3 regions of the Proteus sp. Marseille-Q3619 genome follow, and region 3 is predicted to be linked to each of the others. Evidence: predicted binding sites of a transcription regulator. Region 3 holds the regulator's gene; each other region holds the start of a gene.

Region 1 (4,979 bases), 2.7 Mb from region 3:
AATGATGTCCTAACTCTTTACCATTCATCGCAGAACATTCGATATGCCAACCAGGGCGACCGTCTCCCCACGGAGATTCCCAGCTTGGCTCACCCGGTTTGGACATTTTCCATAAGACGAAATCCATTGGATTGCGTTTTACGTTAGCCACTTCAACTCGAGCACCGGCTTGTAGTTGCTCTAAATCTTGGCGAGAAAGTAAGCCATAATCAGGATCAGTATCAATAGCAAACATGACATCGCCATTGTCAGCAACGTAAGCATGTCCACGTTTAATTAGCGCTTCTGTTAATTCAATAATTTCTGCAATATGGTGCGTTGCACGCGGCTCTGAATCAGGGCGAGCAATATTTAATGCATCAAAGTCTTTGTGCATTTCAGCTAACATACGAGTGGTTAATTGCTCACATGTTTCATTATTTTCAATCGCACGTTTGATGATTTTATCATCTACATCAGTTACGTTACGAACATAGTTAACATCGTATCCTAAGTAACGCAGATAACGGGTTATGGCATCAAAAGCCACAAATGTACGTCCATGACCAATATGGCATAAGTCATAAATAGTGATGCCACACACGTACATACCTATTTTTCCTGCATGGATAGGTTTAAATTCTTCTTTTTGGCGAGTGAGAGTATTAAAAATCTTTAGCATCAGTGGACGTTCCCGTTTTCAACTGTACGTGTTTATTACGTTTTTATATAAAAGAAAATAACAACTACTATAACATGATATTAATCAGGATATTGGATCTTGAAGACAAAGCAAACTCAAGATTAAGGTTTTTATCTTACTCTGCTTAGCGCTTATTTTCACTGTTCAATCGTTGATAGCGAACAATCAAACTTCTATTATTTGGCTAAATTTTGGCGAAAAGTGTTTTTTCCTTCTATTACTGATTTATTTAGCAAGAAAAAGTAGAGCGAGAAAAAGATGCATACTGACTAAATTAGGCAACTGTGATATAAAAACGGGACTGTTGTTTATGCCCAAATCTGGGTAAAGCTAAAATTATATTAGGATCTGAATATGGTTACTTTTCATACCAATTACGGCGATATCGTGATTAATACATTTGCAGACAAAGCACCTGCAACCGTAGAAAATTTTTTAGACTACTGTAAAGAAGGATTCTACGATAACACTATTTTCCACCGTGTCATCAATGGTTTTATGATCCAAGGTGGTGGCTTTGAACCGGGTATGAACCAAAAAGCGACCAAAGCACCTGTAAGAAACGAAGCAAACAATGGCCTAGCAAACAACCGCGGTACATTAGCAATGGCTCGTACAAACGATCCACATTCTGCTACTGCTCAATTCTTTATCAACGTTGCAGACAACGATTTCTTAAACTTCCGTGCTGAAAACGCAAATGGTTGGGGATATTGTGTCTTTGCTGAAGTTGTTGAAGGCATGGACGTTGTGGATAAAATTAAAGCGGTTTCCACTGGTCGTAGTGGTTTCCACCAAGATGTTCCTCGTGAAGATATCGTCATTAAAAGTGTCACGGTTAGCGAATAAGCCTCACTTTTTATGTGTACGCTTTTTATTGCAGACCTGCATCTAAGTGAACATGAACCGGCAATCACTGCCGGTTTTCTTCGCTTTTTAAAAGAACAAGCCATTCATGCAAAAGCACTTTATATCTTAGGTGACTTTTTTGATTTTTGGATAGGTGATGATGATCCCAATCCTTTACATCAACAAATTGCTCAAGCTCTGATGACGTTAAAAAAGGCAGAAGTGCCTTGCTATTTTATTCATGGAAATCGTGATTTTTTAATTGGCTCTCGTTTTGCAAAAGAGAGTGGTATCACCTTACTTCCACAAGAAAAAGTGCTCGAAATTGAACAGCACCGTATCTTAATTTTACATGGTGATACGCTTTGTACTGACGATGAAGCTTATCAACGCTATCGTAAAAAAGTACACAATAAATTTATTCAGCGCCTATTCTCACTACTGCCTCTATTTATTCGACTGCGTATCGCTGACAAAATGCGCTCACGTAGCCAGCACGAAAATCAGTACAAATCAGATGCCATTATGGATGTGAATCCACAGGCTGTGATAGATACTTTTAAACATTTCAATACAGAATGGATGATCCACGGTCATACGCATCGCCCAGCAATTCATACAGTCAACATTGATGACAAAATACATTATCGTGGTGTATTAGGTGCTTGGCATACTGAAGGTTCTATGTTTAAAGTGACTGCTGAAAAAATAGAATTGATTCATTTTCCCTTTTAAGTTGTTTCGCTTATTTTCTTCATAAAAAGGCTGTTTTTTCTTTACGCAAACGTTTTCCTATGCGTGTTAGCGTGATACTATCATGCTCAGTTTATTAGGCTATATCCGTTTATGCTTACAGGAGCAGTTAAGTAATGTCTTCTCAAGTTGGTCTAAATACCTCTTCCGCTCGTATCGCCATTGTAATGGGCTCTAAAAGTGACTGGACAACAATGTCTCATGCCGCTGATGTACTAGACGCACTACAACTTCCTTATCATGTTGAGATTGTCTCTGCACACCGTACCCCTGATAAGCTATTTAGCTTTGCAGAACAGGCAAAAAGTAATGGCTTTGATGTCATTATTGCAGGAGCGGGTGGTGCAGCCCATTTACCGGGTATGCTCGCAGCAAAAACACTCGTTCCTGTATTAGGTGTTCCTGTTCAAAGTGCAGCATTAAGCGGTGTTGATAGCCTTTACTCTATTGTACAAATGCCAAAAGGTATTCCTGTAGGAACATTAGCAATTGGTAAAGCAGGCGCCGCCAATGCTGCTTTATTAGCCGCTCAAATTTTAGCGTTACACTCACCTGCTATTTTTGAAGCACTAACAGCATGGCGCACAGCACAAACTGACGATGTATTAAATAACCCAGATCCAAGGGAGGCACTATGAAGCCAGTTTGTGTTCTTGGAAATGGTCAATTAGGGCGAATGCTAAGACAAGCTGGTGAGCCTTTAGGAATTGCGGTTTATCCAGTAGGATTAGATGCAGAGCCTGAAGCCGTTCCCTATCAAAAAAGTATAATCACAGCTGAAATTGAGCGCTGGCCTGAAACTGCACTCACCAAAGAGTTAGAACGTCATACTAACTTTGTAAACCGTGATATTTTTCCATTACTTGCTGATAGATTGCCTCAAAAACAACTTCTCGATGAATTGGACTTAGCAACAGCACCTTGGCAACCATTAACGTCACCAACACAATGGTCTGATATCTTCGCTCAACTGGGTGATTTTATTATTGTAAAGCGCCGTATTGGTGGTTATGACGGCCGTGGTCAATGGCGCATTCATCCCGGTGAAGAACAGCAATTACCTGCTGAAATTTATGGTGAGTGTATTGTTGAACAAGGCATTCCCTTTTCAGGTGAAGTTTCACTAGTGGGCGCGAGAAATAGCAATGGTGACTGTGTTTTTTATCCATTAACACACAATCTTCATCAAGATGGCATCTTACGCATGAGTGTTGCATTACCAACCCCTGCATCAGAACTACAACAATCAGCAGAAAAAATGCTAACTGCCATCCTTAATAAACTCAATTATGTTGGTGTAATGGCGATGGAGTGCTTTATCGTTGATAATAAATTACTTATTAACGAATTAGCTCCTCGAGTTCATAACAGTGGTCATTGGACACAAAATGGAGCCTCAATTAGCCAGTTTGAATTACATCTACGTGCAATTTTAGATTTACCCATGCCAAAACCTGAGGTTTGCCAACCGGCAGTCATGGTTAATTTGATTGGCACTGATGTCAATCCTCAATGGCTTTCATTGCCATTAGTTCATTTACATTGGTATGAAAAAGAAGTGCGCCCTGCACGTAAGGTTGGGCATCTCAATCTTGTGTACCGCGATAATCTCCCTCTGAAAGAGACACTAAAATCATTAAGCTCAATGCTCGATGATGCCTATCAGTACCCTATCAAATGGGCTTTAGAAAAATTAAGCTAGCAGTCCGACTCATAAAGTTAGAGAATAATAGCCTTTAAACGAACAGACCTCAGATAAAGAGGTCTGTTATTCGCTATTTTCTCCTGATTATTCAGGTTACTGCACCCATTTGATGGAGTCAGGATGCAAGTCAAGCAACAGATTTTTGGGCCCGCTTATCAGTGGAGTATGCTGATATTATTAGGTTTTGTGTATTTTTTAGCTACCGCAACCACATTTACCTCTTTAGGTGTTGTTCTTCCTAGTATGATAAACGAGCTAGAGTGGAACTGGACTCAAGCAGGCCTTGGCTTTACGTTATTAGGATTAACCTGCGGCCTTGCAAGTTTTTTACCTACATTACTGATCCGTAAATTAAGTGTTCGCCTTACACTACTTATTGGGTTGATCATTTTTGTCAGTGGTTTCTATTTTCTTTATGAAACATACACCATTGCACGTTATTTTCTTGGTACTGCACTGTTAGGTATTGGTTTTACGCTACTAGCTACCGTACCTGGCACTTATGTTATTTCTCGCTTATTTGAAAAACAATCCTTTGCCTTTGGTGTCTATTTTACCATTGGTGGATTAGGTGGTGTTGCTGGACCTTGGATCTACTTTTTAGCAACCCATTTATGGCATACATGGCGAATGCACTGGCTTATTTCAGCAATCACACTCACTGTCGTTACTCTTCTCACCATTTTATTTTTACGCGAAGGTAGTAAAGAGCAAGAACACGCAAAAAAAATTAGCCAACTTCAAACCACAAAACGTATCTATCAAACTAAAGAGATTTGGACAGCTCGTCATGCTTTAAGAACATGGCAATTTTATGTTATTGCTGCGACTTACACGGCCTTTTTATGGTGTGGGATCACAGTTAATAGTTTTGCTGTTGCACATATTATTGAAAATGGTTTTGGTGAAACTATTGCCGCGACACTATTAAGTAGTATGGCATTTATCAATGCTTTCTCGCGCTTAGCGGGTGGAGCTATTGGTGAATGG
Region 2 (4,979 bases), 3.1 Mb from region 3:
GAACACGATAGACGGCATCTTTTAAATCGATATCTTTACGGGAGAGATACTCACCTTCTGTTTTAAGTGATTTTACATCACGCAACATTTTAGGTGCTTTACCTAATAATATGTCTAATGGCATATCAATCGGCTTATTATCAAAGTGTGTATCATTGAGCACTAATTCACGCTCTTGCGTTGCTTCACCAATCACAGTATAAGGTGCTCTTTCACGCTGACATAACGCATCAAAAAGAGGCATTTTTTCAGGCGATACCGCTAATACATAACGCTCTTGAGATTCATTACACCAGATCTCAAGTGGGCTCATACCCGGTTCATCATTAAGAACATCACGTAATTCAAAACGACCACCACGACCGCCATCATTAACTAATTCAGGCATTGCATTAGAAAGACCACCAGCACCAACGTCATGAATAAATAAGATCGGGTTATCGTCACCTAATTGCCAGCAACGGTCGATAACTTCTTGGCAACGGCGTTCCATTTCTGGGTTATCACGCTGAACAGAGGCGAAATCTAAATCAGCATCTGATTGACCTGATGTCATAGAAGAAGCGGCACCACCACCAAGACCGATGTTCATAGAGGGTCCACCAAGTACAATTAACTTAGCACCAACTGTGATTTCGCCTTTTTGTACGTGATCTTCACGAATATTACCAATACCCCCTGCTAACATGATGGGTTTATGGTAGCCGCGAATTTCAACACCATTGTGGCTATTTACTTGTTCTTCATAGGTTCTGAAATAACCTAATAATGCCGGACGACCGAATTCATTATTAAATGCCGCACCACCTAGTGGACCTTCAGTCATAATGTCTAATGCATTAACAATACGCTCTGGTTTGCCAAAATCTTCTTCCCAAGGCTGTTCAAATCCCGGAATACGTAAGTTAGAAACCGAAAATCCAACTAGACCAGCTTTAGGTTTTGCACCGCGTCCCGTTGCGCCTTCATCTCGAATTTCACCGCCTGAACCCGTTGCAGCCCCCGGCCATGGTGAAATTGCTGTTGGGTGGTTATGTGTTTCTACTTTCATCAAGATATGTACAGGCTCTTGATGATAGTGATAATGCCCTTTTTCTGTATCAGGATAAAAACGCCCCGCCACAGAGCCTTCCATTACTGCCGCATTATCTTTATAAGCTGACATGACATAATCAGGCGTTTGCTCAAACGTATTTTTAATCATTTTAAATAATGATTTATCTTGAGCTTTACCATCAATTATCCAATCAGCATTAAATATTTTGTGGCGACAGTGTTCAGAGTTAGCTTGTGCAAACATATAAAGCTCAACATCTGTTGGATTACGCTGTAAGCGGTTAAAAGCATCGACTAAGTAATCAACTTCATCGTCTGCCAGCGCTAATCCCATTTCGATATTCGCTTTTATTAGTGCATCTTTGCCTTTTGCAAGCACATCAATCGTTTTTAGTGGTGCTGGCGTTTGCTCGGCAAAAAGTGCATTTACATCTTGATAATTTAAGAAGATGGTTTCCATCATTCGATCATGAATAAAACCATAAAGCTGTTGCCACTGATTGTCTGTCATCGTACCGCACTCAATAAAGTAGGCGATACCACGTTCAATTCGGACAACCTTGGCTAAACCACAGTTATGTGCAATATCTGTCGCTTTAGAAGACCAAGGTGAAATTGTTCCCGGGCGAGGTGTAACAACTCGCATTTCCCCAACAGGCTCATGTTCTGTTAATGAAGGTCCATAATGCAGTAGTTGACGTAATTTAGTTTGATCATCTTCAGATAACTGCCCTTCCACTTTCGCGAAATGGACAAATTCCGCGTATATACCTTGTACAGGAAGATCATTTTCCTGACATAGAGTGAGTAATTTATTAATACGAAACGCGGATAAAGCGGGGGAGCCACGCAGGATTTCCATAGTATTGAGTTCTCTCTTTTAGCAGCTAACCTGACCAATCATTCAGGGGAAACGCGCCTAGTATAATAGAATAACCGCTCAGACGAAACCGTTTGCGTGAACAAAATAACGGCATTTAACTTAGAGTGTTTTAATGATTAATTGGTGTAATCAAGTTGCGTCTTGCCAATATGTTAAGCAAAATGCTCGATTACTGGAAATTTATCCATGTTAAAATGACGATTTTACACACAACAATAAACAACGTTAACGAGAACCAACCTATTGAATAATATAAGGATAAACTATTTCGTTATCGTTATCATAGCGCTCTTTTCAGCGGCTATTATCGCGTTGAATATTACATGGCCAGATAGGCAAAAAGCGCAGATAAATAAGATTTTATCTCGTGGTGAGTTAAGAATTAGTACGATACCTTCACCATTGATAACGATGAACGATAAAAAGGACCCCGTAGGTTTCGATTATGAATTAGTGAAACGCTTTGCAGATTACCTAGGCGTGAAACTTGTCGTTAATATGCGGACAAATATCAACCAAATGTTTGATGATCTGGAGAATAATAAAGCTGACTTTATCGCCGCCGGATTACTTTATAATAAAGAGAGATTAGATACGACACGCAGTGGCCCTGCTTATTTTTCAGTTTCTCAACAGCTTATTTACCGTAAAGGGACATTAAGACCACGTAGTTTTGATTCGTTAGATGGGCGACTTGTTGTCACTGCTGGCTCAGCTCATGCAAGTTTATTGCGAACATTAAAAGAGACGCAATACCCCGAGCTTGAATGGGAAGAATCAGATAATCAGACGACCTCGCAACTGCTAGAAGCATTATCAGAAGGTAAAATAACCTATGTTCTAGCAGATTCCATCAGTGTTGCAGTACAACAACGCATTCATCCTAATGTTGCCGTAGGGTTTGAAGTCACTGAAAGCCGTCCACTAACGTGGTATTTGCCTGATGGTGAAGATAATAGCTTATATGCAGCGATGCTCGATTACTTTAATCAATTATCTCAAGAAGATGTGTTAGCAAGACTAGAAGAAAAATATTTTGGCCATGTAGGTACATTTGATTACTTCGATACTATCTCTTTTATTACAGCGATAGATTCTATTTTGCCAAACTATCAGCCTCTTTTTGAAAAGTATGCAGATACTTTCGATTGGCGGTTATTGGCAGCTATGGCATGGCAAGAATCACATTGGGATCCTCATGCTACATCACCAACTGGAGTTAGAGGATTGATGATGTTAACTCGCCCTACTGCATCAAGTATGGGCGTTACTGACAGGCTTGATCCCGAAGAGAGTGTTCGAGGAGGAGCACAATATCTTAAACATCTCCTTTCGCGCTTGCCGGATTCTATTCCAGAAGATGAAAAAATTTGGTTTGCATTGGCAGCATATAATATGGGATTTGGTCATATGCTTGATGCCAGAAGGCTTACGGAGCAACAAAATGCCGATCCTGATAGTTGGCTAGATGTAAAATCAAGATTACCTCTACTTAGCCAAAAGAAATATTATGCAGACCTCCCTTATGGCTATGCCAGAGGCCATGAGGCTTATCGCTATGTTGAAAACATTCGACGATATCAACTTAGCCTTGTCGGTTACCTTCAAGCCAAAGAGAGCAAAAATAAAATATTATCTAAAGATAAAGAGAATGATAACGATGAAGAGCAAGAAAGCTCATCATTATCATTGACTCAAGATATGGCTTATCAATAATTTTTGTACTTAAAAACAGCCTATTAAACAACATAGCCTCTTTTATAGAGGCTTATTTATTTCATTTCTACTATTCAAAAATCACTCCAACCATTAAAGCAATCCCTAAATTAATATTTTCTTAATATTAAAAATTGTTACATTTTGTCATGCTATTTTTTACCCAAAATAGGGAAAATTCATGTGTTAAAAAATGTAACACTCATTAGCCAAAACACTCGCCTAATGAGTAAATTGTATTTAAAATGATCCAATTAGTCATTTTAGGACTATCAGAATAAGTGAAATATAAGAAAAAATTAACTTAAATACGTAGGAATTATCTCATACGTTATTATTCATTTTATGATTATTATTTTGGGAGAAACTTTTTTCACGATAAAAATTAACCTAAACGCGTCATTATTAACATCTAACTTATTGAATTATATATATTGCGATAATCTATAATTGATTTTATTAATTTTTCTAACCTAATGTTAATAACATTACTTTTTGTAAAGTTAAAATAATGTTAATTGCATTGTCTATTAAATTTATCTGCCTGATAAACTTTTTCACCCATAAATTGAGTAATAAAAAGAATAAACCTACATAAAACTCTATTAATATGGAATAGGCAAGATTAAATATGAAAATTGAGTAAATCAACAAAATGTTATATCAAATAGAATGCCTTTGTTGATATCATATAAACCAGTCATTATTCGAAACAACTCGAAATATAATGCAAATCAATTTTTATATTCCGACACTAATATTATTTTTCTATAAATAATAATACGCACGATCTTCAAGGGATTATCTATAATGAAACTGAGTAAAATTGCTTTAGCTGCTGCTTTAGTATTTGGTATTAATTCTGTTGCAACTGCTGAAACTTCTGCACCAAAAGTTGGCGCAACTAAAGGCGAAATTCAATTAAAAGGTGAAATTGTTAATTCAGCTTGTGGATTAGCAGCTTCTTCAAGTCCTGTTATTGTTGATTTCAGTGAAATCCCAACTTCTGCATTAGCAAATATGCAGAAAGCAGGTAACGTTAAAAAAGATATCGAATTACAAGACTGTGATACTACCGTAGCAAAAACAGCTACTGTTAGCTATACACCAAGTGTTGTTAATGCAACAAATAAAGACTTAGCATCTTTCGTATCTGGCTCAGCTTCTGGTGCAGGTATCGGCTTAATGGATGCTGGCAGCAAATCAGTAAAATGGAACACAGCAACAACACCAGTACAATTAGTTAATGGTGTTTCTAAGATCCCATTCGTTGCTTACGTTCAAGCTGAATCAGCAGACGCAACTGTAACTCCAGGTGAATTCC
Region 3 (4,979 bases):
TGTGGAATATAACTTAAACCGATATCCTGTGGAGAGTAGCCCATCTTTTCAAGAATGATTGGTGAGCCAGCTAACCAAGCAAAGAAACCTGCACTACAAGAAGCGTAAACTAATACGTTACCTGTGTAGAGAGGGGATTTTAGTAAAGTCGTAAATGAAGCGGTAGATTGGTTTTCATCAGTGACTGATTTTTGTTTAATGTTTTTTAGCATTAATGTCGGTAACATTAGAACTAATGTTACAGCCATTAACACCATGAAAATCATACGCCAGCCACCGTGATTTAATAACGAAGCACCGATTAAAGGTGCAAGTGCTGGTGATAATGCAACCAGTGGCATAATTAAAGCAAAAACGTGCTGAGCGCGAGATTCATCAAAACGGTCGATGACAAGAGCTTGCCAAATAACAGCGGCAGAGCAAACACCGAAAGCTTGTAGGAAGCGCATAGCAAGTAAGCCAGTTGCACTCTCAACCCACAGCATACCAAGACAGCCTAAAGAGAAAAGGCTTAAACCAATAAGTAGAATAGGTTTACGACCGACTTTGTCAGAAAGAGGTCCCCAAAGTAATTGAGCAACAGCAAAGCCAAATAAAAAGATACTTAAGCTATTACTAATAGCACCTTCGCTGATAGAGAGTTCACGCTGCATCATACCAAATGCAGGTAAGTACATATCAATAGCTAAGTAACCTAGCATACTCAAACCCGCTAGGTACACCATAAAGCTCATAGGTGTTTTTGATTGTGTGGAAGTTTTAGAATTCATTTTATTTTCTATGCTATGTGATGTAGAACATTTTATGTATTGTAACTAAGACCTATTTTACTTGTGAAACGGGAATATTTGGTTAATGCTGTGAAAAATTTTCAAAGGAATAAACTCTATGTGGTCAGAATACTCTTTAGAAGTTGTTGATGCAGTTGCAAGAACAGGAAGTTTTAGCTCCGCTGCTCAAGAATTGCACAGAGTGCCATCCGCCGTTAGTTACACTGTTCGGCAATTAGAGGAATGGCTTGCCGTTCCTTTGTTTGAGCGCCGTCACCGTGATGTAGAATTAACCGATGCAGGTAAAATTTTCATCAAAGAAGCACGATCTGTTATCAAAAAAATGAATGACACTCGGCATCTTTGTCAACAAGTTTCTAATGGGTGGCGCGGTCAATTTAGTATAGCAGTTGATTGCATTGTTAAACCTGAAAGAACACAACAACTTATTCTCGATTTCTACCGCCATTTTCCTGATATTGAGCTGTATGTCTACCCTGAAGTGTTTAATGGCGTATGGGACTCCTTAGTTAATGGTCGTGTTGATTTAGCGATTGGTGCAACAAGAGCCTCACCAATTGGTGAACGTTATAGTTTTAGAGATATGGGATTTATGCCTTGGCGCTGTGTTTGTCATGTTGATCACCCTTTAGCGAAAGCACAACATCCATTAACGGATGATGAGATGCGACCTTATCCAAGTTTATGCTTAGAAGATACTTCACGCAGTTTACCAAAGCGTGACACTTGGGCGCTAAATAATCAGCGTAGAATGGTTGTTCCGACATGGGATATGGGGCTTGAATGCTTGTTAGCGGGATTATGCGTAGGAATGGTGCCTTGGCATCGTGCTGAACCTTTAATTGAACAAGGTAAGCTGGTTACTTTACAACTGGCACAACCATTGCCAGACAGCCCATGCTGCCTGACGTGGGTCGATAAAAGTGAATCACCCGCTTTGACATGGTTGTTAGATTATCTTGGAGATAGCCAAACCTTAAATGAGGAATGGCTTCGCTAGAAATCAGATAGCCGAATAAATCTGAATTAACGACGGTAGTCAATAAAAGGACCGTCAGCAACTGAACGGCGCTCAACTAATCGTGGATGAACTTCGATTGTTTGGGCGTCTTCGCGTTTGTTGACGATGCGATCAAGCAACATTGACAAAGCCATTTGACCTAAACGCTCTTTTGGCTGGTGGACTGTGGTTAATGCTGGCGTAAAATAACGCGCATTACGAATATTGTCGTAACCCACAATGGAAATATCGAAAGGAACACGTAAACCTAGCTCATCAGCGGCACAAATTGCGCCCATTGCCATCACATCACCACCACAAAAAACAGCAGTAGGGCGATGTTTTTGATTTAGCATCTGATACATGGCTTTATAACCAGATTCTGGCTCAAAGTCGCCTTGTACAATCCACTCATCTTTTACTGTGATTTTTGCTTCTTCCATGGCTTTTAAGAAACCTTGTAAGCGACCACCACCGGTATTACGTTCTAATGGACCAGGGATAATACCAATATCACGATGACCACGTTCAATAAGGTAACGACCCGCAATATAGCCACCATGAAAAGCATTATCGATAATCGTATCGGTAAAGTCACCACGCGCCTTACCCCAATCCATGACAACCATTGGAATATTACGATAGCCTTCTAACAGTGTCAGAAGGTGATCGGGGTATTCAGAACACATGACTAATAACCCATCAACACGTTTTTGTGCCAGCATCGCTAAATAGGCTTTTTGTTTATCGAGGTTATTATGTGAATTACATAAAATCAGTGTGTAGCCTTTGCTATAACAACTATTTTCAACAGCTTCAATCACTTCAGCAAAGTAAGGAGCTTCACTGGACGTGGCTAACAGGCCAATAGATTTGGTGTGATTGACTTTTAAACTACGCGCAACGGCACTAGGCGAATAATTTAATTCTTTTATAGCGGCCCAAACTGCTGCCCGTGTGTTCTCAGCAACAAAACGTGTTTTGTTGATCACATGAGAAACAGTCGTGGTTGATACGCCTGCGCGTTTTGCCACGTCTTTTATTGTTGCCATGGTGTGGAAAACTCCTGACCTTCATTGGTCTCTTTTATCTAATTTTATGGTTTAACTGCCAGTATAGTCATACATAGGGCAAACACTGGCAATAATTTAGCGATTAGCTGTGAATTTTGTATGATCTAGCTCAAAAGTGAAAGTATTAATCAATGTTATAAATTGTGCACTAGTCGCTATTTTAGCAAATTTTGATATGTGATAATAATTAACCATGACAAGGTTATGGTTAAAAAAGTGTATTATAATCATTTTGAGGGAGAAATAGATGGATACGGATCTGAAATTTGGTTTGAGTACAGCAGTAGCAGCGCTTGTTATGATTGTTTTATTTTCGACTATGTTGTTCTAATCACTGCTTTATAGAATATCCGATCAATTTAAATAATAGATTATCGAATATCTGAATATAACAAAGGGCTCAAGGCCCTTTGTTATTTTGTCACCAAAAATGAATCTCAATCACTCACCTTTGATTATCAAGCTCAATTAAGCAAGGTTAGCTTCAACAAATGACCAGTTAACCAGTGCCCAGAACTCTTCTAAATATTTAACGCGCGCATTACGGTAGTCGATGTAGTAAGCATGTTCCCATACGTCTACTGTTAACAGTGGTTTGTCTGCGCCTGAAACTGGAGTAGCAGCATTAGACGTGTTAACAATCGCAACTGAACCGTCTGCTTTTTTAACTAACCAAGTCCAACCTGAACCGAAGTTTTTAGCTGCCGCATCATTAAATTGCTTTTTGAACTCTTCAAAAGAGCCGAATGCTTTGTTGATAGCATCAGCAACTTTACCTGTTGGTGCGCCGCCTGCATTTGGTGCTAAACAGTTCCAGTAGAAAGTGTGGTTCCATACTTGAGCTGCATTATTAAAGATACCACCATCAGTAGATTTGATGATTTCTTCTAAGGATTTGCTTTCTAAATCAGTACCTTTAACCAGGTTATTTAAATTGGTTACGTAAGTTTGGTGGTGTTTGCCGTAGTGATATTCTAAAGTTTCTTTAGAGATGTGTGGCTCAAGAGCATCTAACGCATAAGGTAATTTTGGTAATTCGAAAGACATTGCGTACTCCTTTAAACTATCTATTTCGGGTTTTGTGCCTGAAATCATTCCATCAAAATCATTTGAATTGATAGAATGAGGCAAATGAATCACTAAGTTGTTACTATTTTGCTAATTATTTTAACAAAAATCTGCTGAAATAACAGCTAAATATCTTTTATCTATAGTTATAAGCCATATAGATTAATTATACTCATAAGAGTATATCCCACAGAGCAACTCGTAAAGCAGTAAAATATCGACTGTGTTTAGAGCCTATATCCTCTGATTGTTGCATTTTCTGCTTACTCTATCATCAGTGTATACATCATTTTCACTACGACTAAGAATAGAAATAATGCAAATATTTGGCGAACTCTTGGAATAGGTAGGCGATAAGCAACTTTTACACCGACAGGGGCGAAGAGAATGCTGGTAATGCTTATTCCAATAAAGGCAGGTAAATAAACAAAGCCTAAATAATAGTCATCAATATTTGTTTGATTCCAACCATAGATAATACCCATGATTGTGCCAATGGAAGCGATGATGACACCAATCATTGAAGAGGTTGCAATACATTTGCGTGTATTAAATCCCCAATGACTTAAAAGAGGAATGGTGATAGTCCCACCAGCAATGCCGATAAAGCTGGATATAAAGCCAATTAAAGAGCCACCACTGGTTAATGCCGGTTTTGAAACAACAGGATCTTTCACATTTTCTATGCGTTCTGCTTCTTTCTTTTTGGTTAATAATCCATAGATGGTATATACCATGAAAATACAGAACACGATTTGCAATATCGTGTTTGACATTTTTTGTACCAGAAATGTCCCAACAAGCATACCAATGATAGTGCCGATAGATAATAGAGGAAATTGCTGCCATAAAATGGCTTTATGTTTGTTATGTGAATACGCTGAAGATGCTGTGGAAAATATAATGACAGAGAACGAGGTAGATAAGGCAATTTTCATCACCATATCTGTTGGGATAGCTTGTTGACTCACTACATACATAACTACTGGAACAATGATTGCACCGCCTCCTATGCCAAGTAGTCCAGCAAAAAAGCCAGTGATACAT

The links. Region 3 encodes PurR, which represses purine synthesis genes. Its sites were predicted from a motif close to CANGCAAACGTTTGCNTG; they were not measured.
Region 1: the regulator PurR is predicted to act here: its motif matches at 2,309-2,326, upstream of purE (5-(carboxyamino)imidazole ribonucleotide mutase).
Region 2: the regulator PurR is predicted to act here: its motif matches at 2,000-2,017, upstream of purL (phosphoribosylformylglycinamidine synthase).

The regions. Positions count from the first base shown of each region.
Region 1 covers NZ_CBDIMP010000001.1:1,219,532-1,224,510, forward strand. Annotated here, with positions in the region: gene cysS (cysteine--tRNA ligase) at 1-661, opposite strand, end outside; gene ppiB (peptidylprolyl isomerase B) at 1,037-1,531, shown strand; gene ACWPWK_RS05580 (UDP-2,3-diacylglucosamine diphosphatase) at 1,544-2,266, shown strand; gene purE (5-(carboxyamino)imidazole ribonucleotide mutase) at 2,401-2,922, shown strand; gene purK (5-(carboxyamino)imidazole ribonucleotide synthase) at 2,919-3,986, shown strand; gene ACWPWK_RS05595 (MFS transporter) at 4,110-4,979, shown strand, end outside.
Region 2 covers NZ_CBDIMP010000001.1:916,116-921,094, forward strand. Annotated here, with positions in the region: gene purL (phosphoribosylformylglycinamidine synthase) at 1-1,918, opposite strand, end outside; gene mltF (membrane-bound lytic murein transglycosylase MltF) at 2,183-3,655, shown strand; gene ACWPWK_RS04325 (fimbrial protein) at 4,466-4,979, shown strand, end outside.
Region 3 covers NZ_CBDIMP010000001.1:3,968,126-3,973,104, forward strand. Annotated here, with positions in the region: gene punC (purine nucleoside transporter PunC) at 1-770, opposite strand, end outside; gene punR (DNA-binding transcriptional activator PunR) at 889-1,791, shown strand; gene purR (HTH-type transcriptional repressor PurR) at 1,818-2,843, opposite strand; gene cydH (cytochrome bd-I oxidase subunit CydH) at 3,112-3,195, shown strand; gene sodB (superoxide dismutase [Fe]) at 3,333-3,911, opposite strand; gene ACWPWK_RS18600 (sulfite exporter TauE/SafE family protein) at 4,196-4,979, opposite strand, start outside.